2 linked regions of the Sorangium aterium genome follow. The main gene of each other region encodes a partner of the protein of the gene in region 2 in a complex. Links are inferred from orthologs where the notes say so. Each region holds a gene or a part of one and is shown on either strand. Other genes may lie near its edges. The genes, in order: POL72_RS37970 and POL72_RS12445.

Region 1 (3,148 bases), on a different replicon or contig from region 2:
GCCTTGTGCGAGGTCGACTTGAAGACAATCCATAACTGGGTAGATCGAGGGAGGATTGCCCATTTCCGTACGCCGGGGAGACACTTGCGCTTCAAGGCCGCGGACGTGGCCGAGTTCCTCCGTGCGTGGGGCTATTCGGTGCCCCGGGAGCTCGCCAAGGCGACCTCCAAGTCGATGATGGCCATCGGCACCAAGGATACGATGGCCCACGTGGCGCGAGCCCTCGGGGAAGGCGTGCCCATCCGGCACGCGAGCCACCCGTATGACGCGCTGATCTTCGCGGGGGCGGACCCCGCGGACGTGTACATCGTCGACGTGCGGGCGGTGTCCAGCGACGTGGACGTCCCCTCCCTCTTCGAGGCGCTCCATCGAGCGAACTCGCAGGGGACGTTCGTCGCTTTGTCGGATGAGCCGATCAGCCTGCCGTCGTTCGTCGGCCGGATCGGCCGAAGCGACGCGCAGCAGCTGAAGGGCCTCCTCATGCCCGAAGCGGCCGCGCAGACGGCGACGCCGCTCCAGGCGGCGAGCGGTCCGGCGTCGGAAGAGCCGCCGCGGAGCCTCGCCGCAGGCGGGTCTTCACGCTGAGCCAGGGCCCCCGGCCGTCCTACGCCCGGCAGAAGAGGCTGGGCTAGGACGGCCGGTCGCGCCCGAGCAGGCTCCGCCAGGAGCCGCAGCACAGCCGCAGCAGTGCAGAGCGAGCCGCTGAGGTCAGAACCCCCTCCCGCAGCACAACCCGGGGCCGGTTGATGGGTCGCTCGCAACCCCGCTGCAGGGTCCGCGTCGGCGCCTCCTGGAGGAAGACGCGCTCGAGGAGCATGGCTCCTCGGACGGAGCGCTTCAGCTTCCAGCGATGGTCATGGAGGAGACCCGGAACGTCGGCGAGCACGTCGACGTCCGGAGATCGAGGTCGTCCCCGACGGCGTCGATCCGCTGCAAGAGCTCGTCGAGGTTCAGCGAGATGGTCACCTCGCTCACGGGGTAAGCGAGCTCTCCGTTCTCGATCCAGAAGCCGGACGCACCCCGGGAGAAGTCGCCGGTCACGGCGTTGAAGCCGAAGCCCATCATCTCGGTGACGTACAGCCCGCGCGGCGTGGAACGCACGATCTCCGCCGCTGGCGTGGAGGTGGGCTGGAGGAGGAAGTTCGACGTGGACGGCCCGACGCCGCCGCCAGCGCCGCGCGAGGCGCTGGCGGTCGGCGGGCGCTTGAGCTTCCGGCCGCTGTAGCTGTCGCAGAGGTAAGTCTTCAGGACGCCTTGCTCGACCACGACGTTGCGCCGGGCGAGGAGGCCCTCGCCGTCGAACGGGCGCGAGCCGGGCGCGCGCGGGATCAGCGGATCGTCGACGATCGTGATGAGATCGCTGGCGATGCGCGTCTCCTCGCGGCCGACGAGGTAGCTCGACTTGCGCCAGATCGAGCTGCCCATGATGCAGGAGCCGAGCAACCCGAGCATCGACCGGGCGACGTCCGGGTCGAAGACGACGGGCGCCTCGCAGGTCGGCACCTTGCGGGCGCCGAGCTTGCGCAGCGTCCGGCGCGCCGCCTCGCGGCCCACGGCGTCCGGGGCGTCCAGGTCGGCGAGGTGGCGCCGGCCGGTGAAGTAGAAGCCGCGGCGCTTCTTGTCGCCGCTGTCGTCGGCGACCGGGGAGACAACGAGCTGCGCGTACGAGCCGGCGAAGCCGCCGCGGAACCCGCCGGACAGGACGAGGGCGAAGGCGCCCGCGCTCCGCGAGAACGTCGCGCCCTCGCTGTTCGTGATCCGCGGGTCGGCGTCGCGCGCCGCTTGCTCGCCTCGGCGCGCGATGTCGATCGCCTGCGCGGCCGTGACCTCCCCGCCGGAGGGATCGTAGAGATCGAGCGCGGGGAAGGGCCCCTTGGCGATGAGCTCCGGATCGGCGGGGCCGGCGAACGCGTCCTCCTGGGAGATGTCGGCGAGCTCCAGCGCGTCCGCCACGAAGCGATCGATGCCGCGGGGCGTGAGGTCGGACGTCGAGGTCAGCGCGACGCGCTGCTTCTTGATGATCCTCATGCCGAGGCCCTTGTGGACGGCCTCCTCGACGAGCTCGGGCTCGCCGAGGCGCACCTTGGTGGTGAGCTCGGAGCCGGAGCGGGCGATCGCCTCCGCGACGTCGGCGCCGCCCTTCCTGGCGCGCGTCACGACCTGCTCGGCGAGCTCCATGAGTTCCTCGACCTGCTGCTCCACGCGGGCTCGTTCGGACATGGGGCGACAGGGTGGTGGAGCGGGCTGGCTCCGTCAACGCGGTGACGCGGTCGCCTCGCGGCGCGCTCCCCCCCGCGCGCGAGATCCCCGCGCGCGGGGGGGCGTCTCAGCCCGGCCGGTTGGAGCGCCCTCCGCTACCGACGCCGAGCCGCCGCTGAGGGCGTGCCGAGGCGGGCCGGGGCGGAACGACCTCAGGCGCCGGCTCGCTCGGGGCGGCGCGGGGGCGCGCGCCGGGGGAGGGCTCGGCCTTCGGCCCGCCCCCCGCGGGCTCGCGCCGGAGGAGGGCGCTCACGGTGGCCGCGAAGCCGGCGGCCAGCATGGTGTACATCCAGAGGAGCGCATAGCCGAGCGGACCGCCGGCGACCGGGTGGACGCCGAAGTCGCCCTCGACCTGCCGGTAGGTGCCGTCGAGCGCGAGCCGCCGCGACAGGGCCACGACGGCAAGCAGGGCGATCGACAGCGGCGCGCCGGCGAGGACGGCGAGCGCGCGGACCGCGCGCTGGGCGGTCCACCTGCCGCCAGCGCTCCCGGCGAAGCGATTCGCGGCGGCGAAGCCGGCGGGCACCGAGGCGGCGTTGACGAGGACGAGCACGAGGTCGACGGCGGACGGGATGCGGCGCGTGTCGACGAGGTACGCGAAGCTCCAGTCAGGGGCGAACACGAGGAAGTACGCGCAAACCGGCGCGAAGACGAGGCAGGCGAACAGGGAGACGAGCACGAGCGGCCGAGCGCGCGCGCCCGGCGCTAGCCGAGGCTCCGCCGCGCGCAGCGCGCCCAGGCGGTGAGGGGCTGCAGCGCTGAACCAGGCGAGCAGCGCGCCGAGAGCAAAGCCGACGAGGGGAGCGACGAAGGCGGGCACGCGGCGCCGAAAGTAGTCCTGTCGCCCCCTCCTGAGCAAAGTGCCTGGACCTTTTCCTGACCAGGACGG
Region 2 (3,196 bases):
GCAGCGTCGTGCGCAGACGGCCCCGCTCGCCGCTCGGCTTGCGCGGATTCCTCGTCCTCGCCGTCCTCGCCGCCCTCGTCCTCGTCGCCCTCGTCGTCGCTCTCCTCGTCCTCGTCCTCGTCGCGCAGCTCCCCGCGCTCGTCGCCCTGGGCCTCCTCGCCGGCCCCGCTTCGCTGGAGCGCCCTGCTCGCGTCGCCGCCCTCGGGACCACCGGCGCCGGGGATCGGCGACTCGAGGCGGTACCCGGCCCCGCGCAGCGTGACGAGGGGCAGCGCCGCGCCGAGCTTCGCCCTGAGGCGCCTCACGTGGATGTCGACGGTCCGCGCGCCGCCCTCGTACTGGCTGCCCCAGACACGGCGGAGGAGCTCTGTCCGCGACACAACTTTTCCGCGGCGCTCGCACACGTACGAGAGCAGCGCGAATTCCTTCGCGGTGAGCGGCACATGCATGCCGCCGACCGAGACGTCATGGGCCGCGCGGTCGATGACGATCGCGCCCACCTTCACCCGCTCCTCGGTCGCGAACTCGCTGCGGCGCCACTCGACGAGGCGCACGCGCGCGTAGAGCTCGGCGGGCACGTACGGCACGAGCAGGAAGTCGTCGAAGCCGCTCGACGGCTCGATCCGCGCGATCTGCGCGACGCTCACGGCGACCAGCGCGCCGACCTCCTCGAGGCGCGGCTCGCGGCGCAGCGCGCGAAGCGCCGCGGCGGCCAGATCCGGCCTGTCGAGCGCCTCGACGACGATCGCCCGTGCCTTGCTCTCGTCGTCGTGGAAGAGCCGCGGTGGATCGTCCCAGAGATCCAGGGTCCGCACGTCAGCGCCCAGCGAGCGCAAGACCGATGCGGCACCCTCGTCGCGCTCCAGATCCGGTCCGTGTCCAACGATGGCTATGAACGAGCGACGCGCCATGAACGCCCCGTATACGGGTGTCACGGCGGGCCGGCAAGACGCACCGCGCTAAACCCACCAATCCCGCTGTCGTGCTTACCTTCCGCCTGGCGTTCCAGCCTTGAAAATCAGCCGATCCGCGTTCCGCCGACCGTGATGAGATCGATCTTGATTGTGGGGCAGCCAACACCCACGGGGACGCTCTGTCCGTCCTTGCCGCACGTCCAGATGCCGTCGGAGACGGCCACGTCGTGGCCGAGCATGGTGACGCGCCGGAGCACCTCGGGGCCGTTGCCGATGAGGTTCACGCCCTTGAGCGGCGCGGTCAGCTTGCCGTCCTCGATGAGGTAGCTCTCGGTCAGCGAGAACACGAAATCGCCGTTCGAGATGTCGACCTGGCCGCCGCCGAACTTCTTCGCGAAGACGCCGCGCTTCACGGACCTCACGATCTCCTCGGGATCGTGCGGGCCCGCGAGCAGGATGGTGTTCGTCATCCTGGGCATCGGCGCGGCGGCGAAGCTCTCGCGACGCCCGTTGCCGGTCGGCGTGAGCCCGAAGTGCCGGGCCGAGAGCCGGTCGTGCATGTACCCGACGAGCTTGCCGTTCTCGATGAGCGTGCTGCGCTCGGGCTCGTGGCCCTCGTCGTCCACGTTGATCGTGCCGCGCGACTGCAGGAGCGTCGCGTCGTCCACCACCGTGCAGAGCGGGCTCGCGACGTCCTTGCCGACCTGTCCCGCGTAGTTGCTGGTCCCCTTGCGGTTGAAGTCCGCCTCGAGCCCGTGCCCCACCGCCTCGTGGAGCAGGATGCCGCTGTCGCCCGGGGCGAGCACGACGTTCATCTCGCCCGCGGGCGCGTCGCGGGCGTCGAGCATCGCGACCGCCTGCCGGGCGGCCTCCTCGGCGTGCCACTCCGGCGACTTGCCCTCGAAGTAGGCCGTCGTCATGCGCCCGCCGCCGCCGCTCGATCCTTCCTGGCGCTTTCCGCTGCGCTCGGCGAGCGCCCGCACGCCGAAGCGGATGAGCGGCTGGACGTCGTGCGCCATCCGCCCGTCGCTCGTGGCCACGAGGACCTCGCGCACCTCCTCGACGAAGCTCGCCTCCGCCTTGACGATGCTGGGATCGTAGGCGAGCGCCGCGGCGCTCGCGCGCTCGAGCAGCGCGCGCTTCGCGAGCCCGGGGGCGTCGAGCGAGATGCTGGGCAGCTCGTAGCGGGTCGGCAGCTCGCGGCGCCTGAGCTCGATCTTCTCCTTGCCGCCGGAGCCCGTCGCGATCTGCGCCGCCGTCTCGGCCGCGCGCCGCATCGCGTCCCAGGTGAGGTCCTCCGTGTACGCGTACCCGGTCGCGTCTCCTCGCTGGACGCGGACGCCGACCCCCATCGACACCCCGCGCGACGCCGCCTTCAGGATCCCTTCGTCGAAGGTGAACCCGCCTCCGGCGCGGTACTCGAAGAAGAGGTCAGCGTAATCACCTCCCTTGGACAGGGCGACGGAGAGGAGCCGCTCGCAAAGCGCGGCGTCGACGGCATTTTCCTCTCCAGGAGCGAACGGGGCACGGTAGGCCTGGCTGCGCGACATGGTGCCCAACTCTAGGTCCATTCGCCGGGACGGTCGAGAAACGGCGGCGGTCCGGAGCGCCCTCCCGCCGACGCCCGCGCCCGCCCCCGCCGACGGCCGAGCTCGCGACCTACCCCCTGCCCTTTCATCCGGCGCGGCGCGCATACATCGCCCGCGCGCCCACGCCCGACGCCCACGCCGCGATCGCGGGGTCGCGCGACCGCGCTACCGCCAGCGAAGCGACCGCGGGTCGCGGAAGATCTCACGAAATGTGCAACAAGGCCGCTCGACTGCTAGGCTTAACGCTGTCTTCGCGGGAATGGCGGCGCTCGCCACCTTCCCCGCGATCTTCGCGAATCCCCGGCCGTTCAGCGCGTTCCTACAGGGTAGGGCGCGCTCTTCGACGCGCCTCGACCGGACCGCCCAGCGTCCGACCGGGGCGGGGGCTCGCGGCCACCGCGCCAGGCGGTCGCCGCGTCGCCAGACAGGGGGCCCCCGGGGGGCCGCACACTGCAAACAAGCACCTTCGCGGTAGCTTCCGGAACTTCCGGCGCCGCGCGCTTGTACGTGGTGGCGGGATTGGCTAGGTGTTTTTTAGGCGAGGTGAGGGATGCCGACGAGGCGCCCGAGCAACGCCTTGCTGCCCTCAGCAGGAGATTCCCATCGCCGTGGCGGTCGATCGCGACAAGGTACTCCAGACCGCGCAGAAGCTTGTCGAGCGGAAGCGCTTCGACAAGGCCATTGTCGAGTACC

Evidence for each region.
Region 1: the proteins of POL72_RS12445 (region 2) and POL72_RS37970 are in contact, whole or in part, in a solved structure (PDB 5NJ9), measured with the Escherichia coli proteins. The link is inferred for Sorangium aterium from one-to-one orthologs.

The regions. Positions count from the first base shown.
Region 1 is NZ_JAQNDK010000004.1:1,724,365-1,727,512, forward strand. The notes cover bases 21-2,858. They hold POL72_RS37970 (TldD/PmbA family protein), read right to left. Parts: upstream 2,203-2,858; coding sequence 838-2,202; downstream 21-837. Other genes in these bases: POL72_RS37965 (helix-turn-helix domain-containing protein), read left to right, coding at 21-585; POL72_RS37975 (hypothetical protein), read right to left, coding at 2,327-2,858. In the rest of the region: more of POL72_RS37965, read left to right, coding at 1-20; more of POL72_RS37975, read right to left, coding at 2,859-3,079.
Region 2 is NZ_JAQNDK010000001.1:3,362,962-3,366,157, forward strand. The notes cover bases 242-3,127. They hold POL72_RS12445 (TldD/PmbA family protein), read right to left. Parts: upstream 2,465-3,127; coding sequence 1,019-2,464; downstream 242-1,018. Other genes in these bases: POL72_RS12440 (winged helix-turn-helix domain-containing protein), read right to left, coding at 242-815; POL72_RS12450 (tetratricopeptide repeat protein), read left to right, coding at 3,112-3,127. Also shown: more of POL72_RS12440, read right to left, coding at 1-241; more of POL72_RS12450, read left to right, coding at 3,128-3,196. UniProt on the Escherichia coli protein: Metalloprotease involved in CcdA degradation. Suppresses the inhibitory activity of the carbon storage regulator (CsrA).